DNA from 3 places in the Mixta mediterraneensis genome. Region 3 is predicted to be linked to each of the others. Evidence: predicted binding sites of a transcription regulator. Region 3 holds the regulator's gene; each other region holds the start of a gene.
What was found. Region 3 encodes Fur, which represses iron uptake genes when iron is present. Its sites were predicted from a motif close to ATAATAATGAGAACNACTATCAA; they were not measured.

Region 1: fes (enterochelin esterase) is a predicted target of Fur. The motif match lies at 1,909-1,931, and genes of this name have one in related genera.
Region 2: exbB (tol-pal system-associated acyl-CoA thioesterase) is a predicted target of Fur. The motif match lies at 2,145-2,167, and genes of this name have one in related genera.

Annotation. Positions count from the first base shown of each region.
Region 1 covers NZ_JASUAZ010000002.1:202,849-207,895, forward strand. The annotation lists gene QRY16_RS02730 (enterobactin synthase subunit F) at 1-392, opposite strand, end outside; gene QRY16_RS02735 (MbtH family protein) at 385-606, opposite strand; gene fes (enterochelin esterase) at 647-1,864, opposite strand; gene QRY16_RS02745 (TonB-dependent siderophore receptor) at 2,119-4,386, shown strand; gene dacB (serine-type D-Ala-D-Ala carboxypeptidase) at 4,441-5,047, opposite strand, start outside.
Region 2 covers NZ_JASUAZ010000011.1:45,068-50,114, forward strand. The annotation lists gene QRY16_RS09440 (TRAP transporter large permease) at 1-344, opposite strand, end outside; gene QRY16_RS09445 (TRAP transporter small permease) at 357-863, opposite strand; gene QRY16_RS09450 (TRAP transporter substrate-binding protein) at 913-1,890, opposite strand; gene exbB (tol-pal system-associated acyl-CoA thioesterase) at 2,251-2,979, shown strand; gene exbD (TonB system transport protein ExbD) at 2,986-3,408, shown strand; partial or broken gene tcuC (tricarballylate/proton symporter TcuC) at 3,609-4,912, shown strand; gene QRY16_RS09470 (Csu type fimbrial protein) at 4,909-5,047, opposite strand, start outside.
Region 3 covers NZ_JASUAZ010000008.1:42,139-47,185, forward strand. The annotation lists gene nagE (N-acetylglucosamine-specific PTS transporter subunit IIBC) at 1-18, shown strand, start outside; gene glnS (glutamine--tRNA ligase) at 172-1,839, shown strand; gene QRY16_RS07545 (hypothetical protein) at 2,076-2,471, shown strand; gene fur (ferric iron uptake transcriptional regulator) at 2,531-2,974, opposite strand; gene fldA (flavodoxin FldA) at 3,324-3,854, opposite strand; gene ybfE (LexA regulated protein) at 3,990-4,265, opposite strand; gene ybfF (esterase) at 4,427-5,047, opposite strand, start outside.

The sequences.
Region 1 (5,047 bases), on a different contig from region 3:
CTGTGATGATAAAGTGGCGCACCGCTTAACACGCGCAGATCGCTGGACATATCCTGACGCATCAGCGCGCGCGCAGCGGTATCGGGATGGGCTTCATGACGCAAATCAATGATTTTCGGCTCGCTAAACGCCTGGGGGGCAGACCACTGTTGTGGCTCGCCATCCTGTTCGCCAAACGCCATATTCAGCGTATCCGCTTCCTTCATGCCGGCAACGATAGCTTTAGCTAACAGTGCACTGTCCAAGTCGCCACGCAACTCAATAAAGTGCGCCACCGCATAGGCGTTGTGATGCTTCGACAGCTGATCGGCAATCCAGATCCCAGGCTGCGCGGCAACCAGCGGCAGCGTATTGATTTTGGTTCGGTTTCGGCTCATCAGAATTTCAGACATTGTCGCTCCGGTTTGCGTTTTCAGTCACCGGACGAATGTCGCGCCAGTTCTCATTCAACCAGCTCAGGCAGACTGCCTGCGGTTGCGGACCAAATACGGTTTGCCATCCGGGTGGAAGCGCCTTAAAGGCGGGCCACAAACTGTATTGCTGCTGCGCATTTTGCAGCACGTGACAATCCAGTTGCGGATCGTCAAACGGGTTCAGGTGTTGCATGTCTGTCTCCTGCTCGTAAAAGGCGAGCGAGATAAGCGAATTACAGGTATTGCCACATTGCTTTCAGTCCGTTCAGCAGGCCGCCGCGCCAGCAAAGCGCGTCGTGGCCGCCTTCGACCGGATGATAATTAACCTGATGTCCGGCAGAAATCAGGTCTTTTTGAAGTTGTTGATTCGCCGCCAGTATCAGGCGCTCGCGCTTGCCCGCTTCAAGATAAAAGCGGCGCGGCGCGGCGGCCAGTAAACCTTGTTGTAACTGTTGCGGTAGCCAGCCGTTGGCATTGACACGCTCGGGCCACCAGAAAGAGCCCGATAAGCTGACCGCTGCGCCAAAGGTGTCAGGCCAACGCAACGTCGCATAGACCGATGACAATCCACCAAAGCTTTGTCCTGCGACGACGGTATTAACTGCGTCGCGACGATGCGCGGCCCATTGCTGGACTTGTGGTAGCAGCTCTTCCTGAATCGCCAGCCAGAAATCGGGATTACAGGTCAGTTCACGGGTGCGGTGCTCACGATCGATGATGTCAATCATCACATAGACCGCAGGTGGCAGTTCGCCCGCGTCGGTGAGCTGCTGTAACGGCCCGGCGATGGGCATCGTATTGGCCCAGAACTGTCCGTCCAGCAGCAGCGCGAGCGGGCGATTTTCCGGCTGGGCATCGTGGGTGGTGTAAATCCATATTGAGCGCTGATTGCCTAAGCGTTCGCTGCGCCAGATGTAATGCTGCAACGGCAGCATCGGCGCCTTGCCTTCATCAGTCGCGCGCCAGACATCCTGATTAGGCGACTGCGGCAGATGCAGCGGAGAGACGCTCATCCCGCGTCCGCCAGACCAGCTGCGTAAACGATTGAGTGGATCGCTTTGCGCGGTAGGGAATTTATCGCGCCACCAGTTACGCAGCGTTTGCATATCGGGCTGACCCTGAAAGGCAACGGGCTGTGCGTCGGGCATCAGGCAATAGCTGCCACGCCAGGTGGCGGGCAAAAGGGTTTGCCAGAACCAGACATCGGTATCAGGTACGCGGGCTAAAGAGACAGGAGCGGCTGACTGATGATGATCTGTCACGCCAGTGATATTGATCCAGACGCGTAGTATTGCTGACTGAGACTGGGTGCCGTGCGGGTCGCGCCAAAAGAACGTGACCTGACAATCACCGGTTTCATGGGACTCAATGAAGGGGATACCGCGCTGTTGTTGTTCCTGCCACCAGCCTTCACTACCGGTCATTTCATTTAACCACGTCATACATACCATCAGCCGATTACTGCGCATTGTTACTGGCAAGAATGTTATAAATAATACTATTGATAATTATTTGCATTTGCAATAGGGTGTTTCCGCTCTTTGGGGAGCGCGCGCGTTCCGTCTACCGCATCGGCTTTAATAAAGAGACGATGTTCTCCACAGGACGGCCCGGTCAGATCTGGAATGCGTAGCAGGCAAGGTAAATCACCTTTCACCGGCGCGCCAGTGGTTATAACGCTGCTGGCAATCCAGGAACAAATAAAATGAAAAAATTATCACGGCTTTCATTAGCCATTCTGCTTGAAATCGGTCTGGCCGCGTCTTTTATTCCCGCAGCAACCGCCACGGAAACAACGACCGAATCAACAAATTCCAGCGATACAACTGACACCGTTGAGGCTGACGGTGGAACCATGGTAGTTAACGCAGCAGAACAAACGCTGCAGGCACCAGGCGTTTCTACTATTACTTCTGACGAAATCAAAAAACGTCCACCAGCACGTGATGTCTCTGAAATCATTCGCACCATGCCGGGGGTAAACCTCACCGGAAATTCGACCAGCGGCCAGCGTGGTAACAACCGTCAAATTGATATTCGCGGTATGGGACCGGAAAATACCCTGATTCTGATAGATGGTCTGCCGGTGACCAGCCGCAATTCGGTGCGCCTTGGCTGGCGTGGCGAGCGTGATACGCGGGGGGATACCAGTTGGGTACCACCGGAAATGATCGACCGTATAGAAGTTATACGTGGACCGGCGGCGGCGCGTTACGGTAATGGCGCTGCGGGCGGGGTGGTAAATATCATCACGAAGAAAGATACCAACGAATGGCACGGTTCATGGAATACCTATTTTAACGCGCCAGAGCACAAGGAAGAGGGCTCAACCAAACGCACCAATTTCAGCTTGTCAGGCCCACTGGGTGATGACTTCAGCTTTCGCTTGTATGGCGGATTAGCGAAAACGCAGGCTGATGCGCGATTCATTAATGAAGGGCATCAGTCGCTGCGCACCGGAACGTATGCCACAACCGTGCCGGCGGGCCGGGAAGGGGTAATCAATAAAGATATTAATGCGCTGCTGCGCTGGGCTTTTGCACCGATGCAGGCCCTGGAGTTTGAAGCGGGTTACAGCCGTCAGGGCAATCTGTATGCCGGCGATACCCAGAACACCAACACCAGCGCATTAGTGCAGAGCAAATATGGTGATGAGACTAACCGTTTGTATCGTCAAAACTTTGCGGTGACCTGGACAGGCGCATGGGATAACGGTATCAGCACCCGCACTTATGCGCAGTATGAAAACACCCGTAACTCACGCATGAATGAAGGCCTGGCGGGTGGAACGGAAGGCATCTTCTCTGATGATGGATTCACGACTATCCAGCTGGATGATGTTCTGCTGCACAGCGAAGTGAGCGTGCCGTTTGAGCTGGTGTTCAATCAAACCGCGACCATCGGCACGGAATGGAACCAGCAGCGTATGAAGGACAGCTCTTCAAATAGCCAGTCACTGGCGGGTGGCAATATTGAAGGCTTAACCAGCGGCACGCGTAGTCCTTATTCACAGGCTGAAATCTTTTCGCTGTTTGCAGAAGACAACATGGAAGTCACCGACAGCACCATGCTGACGCCAGCGTTGCGCTTTGATCATCACTCGATTGTCGGCAATAACTGGAGTCCGTCGCTGAACCTGTCGCAAGGTTTAGGCGACGACTTTACGCTGAAGCTCGGTATAGCGCGCGCTTATAAAGCGCCCAGCCTGTATCAAACCAACCCTAACTACGTGCTTTATAGCCGCGGTCAGGGATGTGCCGCCAGCGCAGGGGCCTGCTACCTGATAGGTAACGACGACCTGAAAGCCGAAACCAGTATTAACAAAGAAATTGGGCTGGAGTGGAAACACGAAGGCTATCAGGCTGGTGTCACCTGGTTCCGTAACGACTATCGCAACAAAATCGAAGCAGGTTATTTGCCTGAAGGGACGTCGAGCACTGGCACTACCGATGTCTATAAGTGGGAAAACGTACCGAAAGCGGTGGTTGAGGGCCTGGAAGGCACGTTGAATATTCCTTTCTCCGATACGGTGAAATGGAACAATAACATCACCTACATGCTGCAGAGTAAGAACAAGGAAACCGGCGATCGTTTGTCGATTATCCCGGAATATACGCTGAACTCTTCACTGAGCTGGCAGGCAACGCAGGATCTGTCGCTGCAAACGACGCTGACGTGGTACGGCACACAGACGCCGAAAAAATATAACTACAAAGGGGAAGCGGTCACCGGCAGCGAAAAAGACGAAGTTAGTCCTTACTCTGTCGTGGGTATGAGTGGAACCTATGACATTAATAAATACGCCAGCGTTACGGTCGGTATTGATAATCTGTTCGATAAGCGCCATTTCCGCGAAGGCAATGCGCAGACGACCGGTAACGCAACCACCGGGGCGTATATGTATGGCGCAGGTGCCAACACTTATAACGACGCGGGACGAACGTACTACATGAGTGTGAATACGCACTTCTAACCAGCAATAAAAAACGCAGCGGCTAACAAGTCCGCTGCGTTATTTTTATTTCACTCAATTATTCTTATTTATATCGCTATAAAGCCTGCTTTCGAAACGTACCAGCGGAATGCGCCGTTGTCGCTGATCTTCCGGTGGAACCGCGTAACCCGATAAGAACTGAACGAAAGCGACCCGCGCCCCGCTTGACGTCGTCATAAAGCCCGCCAGGTTATACACGCCCTGCAGCGAACCGGTTTTTGCCGAAACCTTGCCATCCAGCCCGGCTTCATGCAACCCGCCACGATATTGCAACGTACCGTCATAACCCGCCAGCGGCAGCATCGAAATATAATCCAGCGTGCTGTCGTTTTTAGCAATGTATTGCAGCGCCTGCATCATGGTGTCCGGCGAAACCAAATCGTGGCGCGATAAGCCGGAACCATCAACCTGGATACTGTTGCCCATATCAATATCCGCTTTCTGTTTCAGAATGCGGCGTACCGCATCTGAACCTGCACGGAAAGTACCGGGCACGTTGAAGTAATGATGACCAATCGTACGGAACACGGTGTCGGCGATCATATTATCTGATTTCTTCAACATTTTATGTAACAGCGTATGCAGTGGCGCAGACTGCGTTGACGCCAGCACCGTGGCGGGTGGGGTGGCTTGCGTCTGG
Region 2 (5,047 bases), on a different contig from region 3:
GCCGTGTCGGCGACCGACGATCCCGAAATTGCGCCAAAAAAGGTTGAAGCGACAATATTCACCAGCGACAAGCCACCGCGAATAAAGCCCACAAAAATATAGGCGAAATTCACCAGCCGTCGGGCGATGCCGCCTTCCGCCATAATCGCTCCCGCAAGAATAAAGAACGGAATGGTCAGCAGAGAAAATTTATTAATGCCATTGGTGATTTGAATCACTACGGCTTCCAGTGGCAGATCGATCCACCATGCGCCGATAAATGCGCTCAGGCCGACGGCAAACGCCACCGGAAAGCCCAGCAACAGCAACGCCACCAGGCTGCCGATTAAAATCAGTGCATCCATTTTATGCTCCGCTTAGTGTGTGCCGCCAAGGATCACGATAGGGCGCTGACGTTGATCGCCATTAATCAGTCGCTCCACCACAAATAACAACGTGAAGATCGCGCCAATGGGAATGGGCAGATACATTTCGCCGTAAGTCACTGTGGGAAAAGAGGCGAGCGATTGCACCCACATCGCTTCACACAGGTTGTAGCTGGCGCGGAAGATGATGACGCAAGTCGCGATCATCAGCAGATCGCAAACCCGTAACAGCAGGCGCTGCGCTGCAGGCGACAGGCGATCGGTCATCATCGATACGCAGATATGCGTCCCCGCGCGAAAACCAACCGGCGCCCCAATAAAGGTAAAAATAATCATGCAAATGATGGCCACCGGTTCGGGCCAGGAAAGGGCGCTATTTAATACGTAGCGGGCAAAAATGCCGATTGGGATCACCGTCACCATGATCATCAGCGCGATGGCGGCGATTGTCATGCACAGCAGATAGAGCCCATCCATCAGACGAGAATATGCAGTCATTATCGATACCTGAATTAAGGCGTCATGGTTCAGCATGACGCGGGAAGGGTTATTTCACATCGGCGATCTGCTTCATCAGATCCTGATACTTACCGGCAAACTGATCACGTACCGGCTGCGTGGCTTTGATAAAGTAATCACGATCGGTTTCCTGAAACGTCACGCCGCCCGCTTTCATTTTTTCTATCGACTGCTGGGTATAAGTTGCCCATAGCTGACGCTCTTCATCCTGCGCCTCTTTACCTAACTTTTTCAGCAGCGCCTGATCATCAGCAGACAGACGATCCCATAACGGTTTGGAATACAGGATCATTTCCGGCTGAATGAAGTGGCCCGTCAACGTGTAATTTTTAGCAACCGGCAGATAGTTATGGGCGACAAAGGTTGGCGGGTTGTTTTCGGTGCCATCAACCACGCCGGTTTGCATGGCGCTGAATACTTCGCTCACGCCCATCGCGACCGGATTTGCTCCCATCGCTTTTAGCGTGGCCAGTGAAATCGCGCTGTTTTGTACGCGGATCTTCATGCCTTTCAGATCTTCAGGTTTCTTAATGGGCTTTTTGGTAATCATGTTGCGCACACCCGCATCGGTCCAGCCCAGGAAGATCATGCGCGCGTTGGGATCGTTGTCGAAGTTATTGACGATCTGCTTGCCAATAGCGCCGTCCAGAACTTTATGCATATGATCTTCGTCGCGGAACACATACGGTAAAGTTAAAACGCTGGTCTCTGGCGCGATAGTGGTGACGGGAGCGAGCGAGACGCGGATCATATCGATCGCGCCGAGCTGGACTTGCTGTAGGGTTTGATCTTCATCGCCCAGCACCCCGCCCGCATAAACTTTCATCTCTAAGCGCCCGTCGGTTGCTTTTTTAAGTTTCTCGCCCATATTTTCAAGCGCAACTACAGTGGGATAACCTGCTGGCTGAACTTCAGCCACTTTAATCACTTTGGCGGAAACCACCGCAGGGCAAAAAGCCGCAGCGGAAGATAACGAAACTGCGAGTAGTAATTTTTTCAGCGTCATTCTGTTTCTCCAGCAAATAGGGGCAGGAAGGGGCGGCGCATTGATTATCAGGGGCAGGAAGAAGTGGCCGCGTGGAGCCAGCATAGAGAAATTGCGGCGGGGGAAAACGAAACGATTACGATTGAATGAATTAGCTCACATTTTAAAATGTTGTTTTAATAAATTCATATCCAATATCACAATTTTAAAACAATTGCCTAAACCGGTGTGAAAGCGAACAGCCTGAAATGAAAAAAATCTCCTCTCATTTGTAAATAGTAATGAGAACTACTATCAATTCGCTTGTTTTTTGCTATTATTCGCCCTTGTTCCGCATCCGTGCACATGAGTTGGAGAAGCAGCGTGGTAGCCAGTGATTTGATGCAAACGGATCTCTCCGTTTGGGGCATGTATCAACATGCCGATGTCGTGGTAAAGGTAGTGATGATCGGCCTGTTGTTGGCCTCAGTTGTGACGTGGGCTATCTTCTTCGGTAAATTCGCCGAACTGAGCGCTGCAAAACGTCGTCTGAAACGCGAACAATTAGCGCTGGGCGAAGCCCGGAATCTTCATGACGCCGCGCAGGCAGCTCAACAGTTCAATAGCAACAGCCACAGCGGCGTGTTGCTGAATGATGCGCAAAACGAATTAGCGCTTTCCGCCGGCACCGATGATACCAACGGTATTAAAGATCGCACCAGCTTTCGCCTGGAGCGTCGCGTTGCCGCCTTCAGCCGTCACGCGGGACGCGGTAATGGATTCCTCGCCACTATCGGTTCGGTATCGCCGTTTATCGGCCTGTTCGGTACCGTCTGGGGCATTATGAACAGTTTCATCGGCATTGCTAAAACTCAAACGACTAATCTGGCGGTGGTTGCGCCGGGCATCGCAGAAGCGCTGCTGGCAACGGCAATTGGCCTGATCGCCGCTATTCCTGCCGTTGTGATCTATAACGTCTTTGCGCGTATGATTGCCAGCTATAAAGCCTCGCTGGGTGACGTTGCTGCACAAATCCTGCTGTTGCAAAGCCGCGCTATTGATCTGGGAAACGTGACTACTCAGCCTGAGGTTGCTCGTCCTGCTGCTGCTCAGAAACTGCGCTTAGGATAAGTTCTTATGGCGATGCGATTAAATGACGACCTGGACACCGACGGTGAAATGCATGAAATCAACGTGACGCCGTTTATCGACGTGATGCTGGTTTTGTTGATTATCTTTATGGTCGCCGCGCCGCTGGCAACCGTGGATGTGCGGGTCAATTTGCCTGCTTCCACCAGTGCCCCGCAGCCGCGTCCGGAGAAACCCGTTTACCTGTCAATTAAAGCGGATAAACAGCTGTATGTCGGTAACGATCAGGTCACGCCAGAAAATTTGGTGAGCGTATTGACCAGCCAGACGGAAGGTAACAAGGAGACCACCATCTTCTTCCAGGCCGATAAAAGCGTGGATTACGAGACACTGATGAGCGTGATGGATCAATTGCGTACCGCGGGTTATTTGAAGATTGGCTTAATGGGTATGGAAACTATGAAGAAGTAACGTTTCGAAACGTAAGGAAAGGGTGCCGCTGGGCACCCTTTTTTGTTTTAATCCAACGCGGCGATTCATCGGCATAAATTTTTTCGTGTTAATTTTTTGTTACTTATAAACACACTTTTGTAAATTGGAATGGTGAGTTAGGTCACGTTAAATAGCCGGTAACTGCGCTAAAAAGGGATAAAAAACCTAGGGAGCGAATAATGAGTCGGAGCCAGTCTTTACAAAAACCTAAAGGTGCAGCACACACCATCTTTACCGTGACCAGCGGTAATTTCCTCGAAATGTATGATTTTATGGTTTTCGGCTACTATGCTAGCGCGATCGCCAAAACCTTCTTTCCTGGCGATAACCCCTTTACCTCATTAATGCTCACGCTAATGACGTTTGGCGCGGGTTTTCTGATGCGTCCACTTGGCGCAATTATTCTCGGCGCTTACATTGACCATCATGGACGCCGTAAAGGTTTACTGTTGACGCTGGGTCTGATGGCGTTCGGTACGCGCTGGTGCCGGGATATGCCACGTTAGGCGCGCTATCTCCGGTACTCATTTTGCTGGGGCGCTTATTGCAGGGCTTCTCGGCGGGGGTCGAGCTGGGTGGTGTGTCGGTTTATCTGGCGGAAGTGGCGCCAAAAGGGCGCAAAGGCTTCTTTGTCAGTTGGCAATCCGGCAGTCAGCAGGTGGCGGTGATCTTTGCTGCGCTGCTTGGTTTGCTGCTTAATCATCTGTTTGGCAAAGAGGTCGTAACCGAATGGGGCTGGCGTATCCCGTTCGTTATAGGCTGTATGATCGTGCCGTTCCTGTTCTGGATTCGTCGTATGCTGGAAGAAACTGAAGCTTTCAGCCAGCGCAAACACCATCCCAGCATGAGCGAAATTATGCGTTCGGTCGCCAGTAACTGGGCGCTGGTATTGGCCGGGATGCTCATGGTCGTGACCACGACCGTGATGTTTTACATGATTACCGCTTTTACCCCAACTTTCGGTAAAACCGTATTAATGATGACTGACAAGCAGAGCTTCCTCGTGACGCTGTGCGTCGGCATTTCTAACCTGATTTGGCTGCCGCTGATGGGGGCGCTGTCGGACCGGGTAGGCCGTCGCCCTTTGTTAATCCTTTTCACTATTTTGATGATTGTGACAACCTGGCCAGTGCTGCATTGGTTAGTGGGTTCTGCCAGCTTCGCCCATTTACTGGAAACCGAACTGTGGCTGTCGTTTCTGTATGCCAGCTATAACGGGGCGATGGTGGTTTATCTGGCAGAAATCATGCCTGCTGAGGTACGCGCGGCGGGTTTCTCGCTGGCGTACAGTCTGGCGACCGCGCTGTTTGGTGGCTTCACGCCCGCGGTTTCCAGCTACCTGATCCACGCAACTGGCAATAAAGCCATGCCCGGCGTTTGGCTGACGTTTGCGGCAGTGTGCGGATTGATCGGGACATTGCTGATTGGGCGGATGGTGAAGCAATATCAGACGCGCCACAGCGGCGCGCCCGTTAACGCTTAGAAGGCGAGATCCACCACCACGCTGTCGGTGTAGTCGCCCGCTGGCGGCGTGCTTTGCGTAGTTAAAACGCGCGCGGTGTAATTGAAACCGCGCGTTAATCCATCGCTCGTCACGCTGGTTGAAGCGTCACTGCTC
Region 3 (5,047 bases):
TATGAAGTAAAAGGCTAAATACTTCATGGTATAACCTCAAAGGCAGGACGCGATTCCTGCCTTTTTTGATTTAAACGCTTAACAAACGGTTGTTTCCCTTCGACGCTTTGTGGATCATACTCCGTTACTTTGTGGTACAAATCACCCGCTATTCGTATTGAGGATTTTGTGATGAGTGAGGCTGAAGCCCGCCCAACTAACTTTATTCGTCAGATCATTGACGAAGATTTAGCGAGCGGCAAGCACAGCAGCGTGCACACCCGTTTTCCGCCAGAACCAAATGGTTATTTGCATATTGGTCATGCTAAATCGATCTGCCTGAACTTTGGTATCGCCCAGGATTATCAAGGGCAATGCAATCTGCGTTTTGACGACACGAATCCGGTCAAAGAAGATATGGAGTTCGTTGAATCTATTAAGCATGACGTGCAATGGTTGGGTTTTGAATGGAGTGGTAAGGTTTGTTACTCCTCAGACTACTTCGATCAGCTTTATAACTATGCGGTTGAACTCATCCAAAAAGGTCTGGCTTACGTTGATGAACTCACGCCAGAACAGATTCGCGAATACCGCGGCACGTTGACGGCGCCGGGCAAAGACAGCCCTTATCGCGATCGCAGCATTGAAGAAAACCTCGCGCTATTTGAGAAAATGCGTAACGGCGGATTTGAAGAAGGTAAAGCCTGCCTGCGCGCCAGGATTGATATGGCGTCAAGCTTTATCGTGATGCGCGATCCGGTGCTGTATCGCATTAAATTTGCCGATCACCATCAGACCGGCAGTAAGTGGTGCATCTATCCGATGTATGACTTTACCCACTGTATTTCCGATGCGCTGGAAGGCATCACCCATTCACTGTGTACGCTGGAGTTCCAGGACAATCGCCGCCTCTATGACTGGGTTCTGGATAACATCACGATTCCGGTGCATCCACGGCAATACGAGTTTTCGCGTCTGAATCTGGAATATGCCGTGATGTCGAAGCGTAAACTGACTCAGCTGGTGAATGAAAAGCACGTAGAAAGCTGGGACGATCCGCGTATGCTGACCGTTTCGGGCCTGCGTCGTCGTGGTTACACCGCGGCATCCATTCGTGAGTTTTGTCGTCGCATCGGGGTGACTAAGCAAGACAATATCGTTGAGATGGCATCGCTTGAATCTTGTATTCGTGACGATCTTAATGAGAACGCGCCACGTGCAATGGCGGTGCTGGATCCACTGAAGGTCGTGATTGAAAACCTGCCTGCAGGGCATAACGAAAACATCAGTATGCCGAATCATCCAAATAAAGCGGAAATGGGCACGCGTGAAGTGCCGTTTAGCCGTGAAATTTGGATTGATCGTGCTGACTTCCGTGAGGAAGCGAACAAGCAATACAAGCGTCTGGTGTTGGGTAAAGAGGTACGTCTGCGTAATGCTTACGTCATTCGCGCGGAACGTGTCGCAAAAGATGAAGAAGGTAAGATTACCTGCATCTATTGCACCTGTGATGTAGATACACTGGGCAAAGACCCTGCAGACGGTCGAAAAGTTAAAGGTGTGATTCATTGGGTTTCAGTCGATCACGCACTGCCTGCAGAATTCCGTCTTTATGATCGCCTGTTTAGTGTGCCAAATCCGGCGGCTGCAGAGGATTTTCTTTCGACCATCAACCCAAATTCGCTGGAAATTAAACAGGGTTTTGTCGAGCCAGGCTTGAAAAATGTGGAAGCGACTTCACCCTATCAATTTGAGCGTGAAGGTTATTTCTGCGCTGACAGCTCTTACTCAAAACCTTCTCAACTGGTGTTTAACCGCACAGTGGGGCTGCGTGATACCTGGGCAAAAACTGGCGATTAAAGTTTTTCATCGCTGACATTACAAAAAAACAAAAGGGCGAATAATCGCCCTTTTTTATGGCTGTAATTTTTGTCAATGCAGCCGTTTATGCTGACATACAGAAATTGCTCATTTTGGGCAAAATTGTGAGAAATGCGAGTTTAGTAAAATTAATCTATTACAGGATGTGAAATGATGATTTTCAGGTAGGCTATGCGCTTTAGAGCGTTGCTATGCGGGTTTTAAAAGGAAAATAAATGACCGATATCGCCCAGGAAGCCAAACACAGTGTTGTTGTTTTACATCAATTAATTGAACGTATTTTCAGCCGGTCTGCAATAGTTGATGACAGCTTTCAGCTCTTACTTTCCCATTTCCATCCTGATTTTTGCATGATAACGCCACAAGGAAAACAGCTAAATTTAAATGAGGTTGAAGAACTATTTTATCAGCTGCAAGGGCAGCGTGAGGGAATGCGTATTGCTACCAGCGAGCATGTGATCATTTCGCAACATATGAATGAAATCACCATCCAGTATCGTGAACTGCAAATGATGAACGGTAAAAATCAGAGCCGCATCTCACTGGCAATCCTTGATTGCAGCACTTCTATTCCGCGCTGGCGCTACCTGCAGGAAACGCTCGTTGCCTGACGTTCAGACAGAAAAAAAGCCGGTTAAAACCGGCTTTTTCATAGGGCTGCATGGCACGTTTATTTATCGTGAAGCGTTTCGTCTTCACGGCAGTCACCCAGCGAGCAGTGACCATAGAGATACAGGCTGTGGTTCGTTAATTTAATGCCGTGGCGCGTGGCGATTTCATGTTGACGGGTCTCAATAGACTCATCACTGAACTCGATGACTTTGCCGCAGTCCAGGCAGATCAGATGATCATGATGATGCTGTTGCGTCAGCTCAAAGACAGATTTACCGCCTTCAAAGTTATGACGCGTCACGATGCCCGCATCATCGAACTGGTTCAAAACGCGGTAAACGGTCGCTAAACCAATCTCTTCGCCCATATCAATCAGGCGTTTATATAGATCTTCCGCACTGACGTGATGGCATTCAGGTTCCTGAAGCACTTCCAGAATTTTCAGTCTGGGCAGCGTGACTTTCAGGCCAGCCTTCTTTAATGCGGTATTGTTGTCAGTCATGCGGATTTTGTCCTGTTACTTTAATCACTTTTGTGGCGCTTGGCCTTGAATGTCGATCTACACCCATTCTCATTTGCGTCTCATTATAGAACTGAAGCAGCGAAATGAAAACCGAGGGGAAATGCGGGAAATCACCGTTAGCTGTAAGGCATGTACCGAGCCGGGGAATTTCTGCAGGGTTCTGTTAACATTTCGTTCAGCCTCATTTCTTATCCAGAAAAATAAGCGGATGACCGATAGGGGTATTCTACAGGTTAAACGAAGAAAGTTAAAAAAATGTGGCTATTATTTCTATAGGAATTTTCTTTGGCTCAATGTGAGCCAGCGCCCACATTGAGTCAGAGAAGCTTTACGCTTCGATAATTTCTTTGAGCTGAAGCTCGTCAAAAATCTGCTTAACCCATTTATCAACGCGTTCGTTAGTTAGTTCTGGCTGACGGTCTTCGTCGATAGTCAGACCGAGGAAGTTTTTATCGTCAGCCAGGCCCTTAGATGCTTCGAAGTGATAGCCTTCGGTTGGCCAGTGCCCAACAATGATAGCGCCGTTCGGTTCGATGATGTCACGAATGGTGCCCATCGCATCACAGAAATATTCTGCATAATCTTCCTGATCGCCACAACCAAACAGGGCGACCAGCTTACCGTTGAAATCGATCTCTTCCAGCGTGGGGAAAAAGTCATCCCAGTCGCACTGCGCTTCGCCATAATACCAGGTTGGGATGCCCAGCAGCAGGATGTCAAACGCTTCCAGATCTTCTTTGGTGCTTTTTGCGATGTCGTGCACTTCAGCAACGTCTTTACCCAGCTGTTTCTGGATCATTTTTGCAATGTTTTCGGTGTTGCCGGTATCGCTGCCAAAGAAGATGCCTACGATTGCCATGGGTAAAATAACCTCTTAAATCCTGATGATGAGTTGTGTGCTAAAGCAGCACATTTCTGCGAATAATAGCAGACGAGGCAAAAGCGCGGAACTCGTAAAGCCGCGACATTTGTTTCTGCGTGCGTTTTGTTGGCTTCAGTCCAGCTTGAGTTGTGCCAGCAACATCTGTTCGATCAGTTCGCTGCGGCTGAGGTTACGTTGTTCCGCCAGGGTATTCAGCGCCTCAACGGCTTCACGGTTCATTTTCAGTTCGACACGGCGTAGCCCGCGCCCTTTGTCACGTTTCAGTTGATTGCGTTTATTGATACGCAGTTGTTCATCGCGCGAAAGCGGGCTGGTTTTAGGGCGACCGGGTCGACGCTCCTCAGCAAACAGATCGAGCGTGGTGCGGTCAGTGTGTTCTTTTGCCATGGCTTAATGAAACTGAATGGGCGCGAGCTCAGGCCGCGCAGATTATAAATTATTGGCGCTTACCGCGACAAAAATGATCGGCGGCAAATTTTTAGCGCGCCATCATACTCCACGCTAACCGCGTGCGCCAATCCTAAACTTTTGCTGACAGGTATTTGCTTTTAAAGCGCAAAAAAACGGCGGATGCTGCGCAAAACAGCATCAGGCTTCTCGGCATGGACCCAATGTCCTGCGCCATTGATGACATGTGCCTGCGCTGCCGGAAACTGTTTTAATAATGTGTCGCGATATTGATTATCCAGATAGGCAGAATCACCGCCGCGAATAAATAAAACCGAATGCGGCCACGCTGGGATCTCCTGCCAGCCAGTAATGGTCGCGTAATTGTCCCACAGCACCGGCACGTTGAAGCGCCATTTACCGTCATGAAATGATTTGAGAATGAACTGAATCACGCCCTCTTCATTAATCACGTTGCGCATTATCCTGGCGGTTTCACTACGACGTGTAACGCCGGCTTTATTCACCGCGCGGATAGCGGCAAAAACGTCATCATGGCGGCGGGTTTGATAGTCAACCGGCGCGATGTCAATCATGACTAATTGTTCAATACGTTCAGGAGCCAGCGCGCTCAGCGCCATGGCAATTTTGCCACCCATCGAATGCCCGATAACCGACACACGATCAATGTCATGGGCGTCCAGCGTGTCGAACATGTCCTGCGCCATGACAGCGTAGTTCATCTCTTCAGATCGCGGTGACAGGCCATGATTCCGGACATC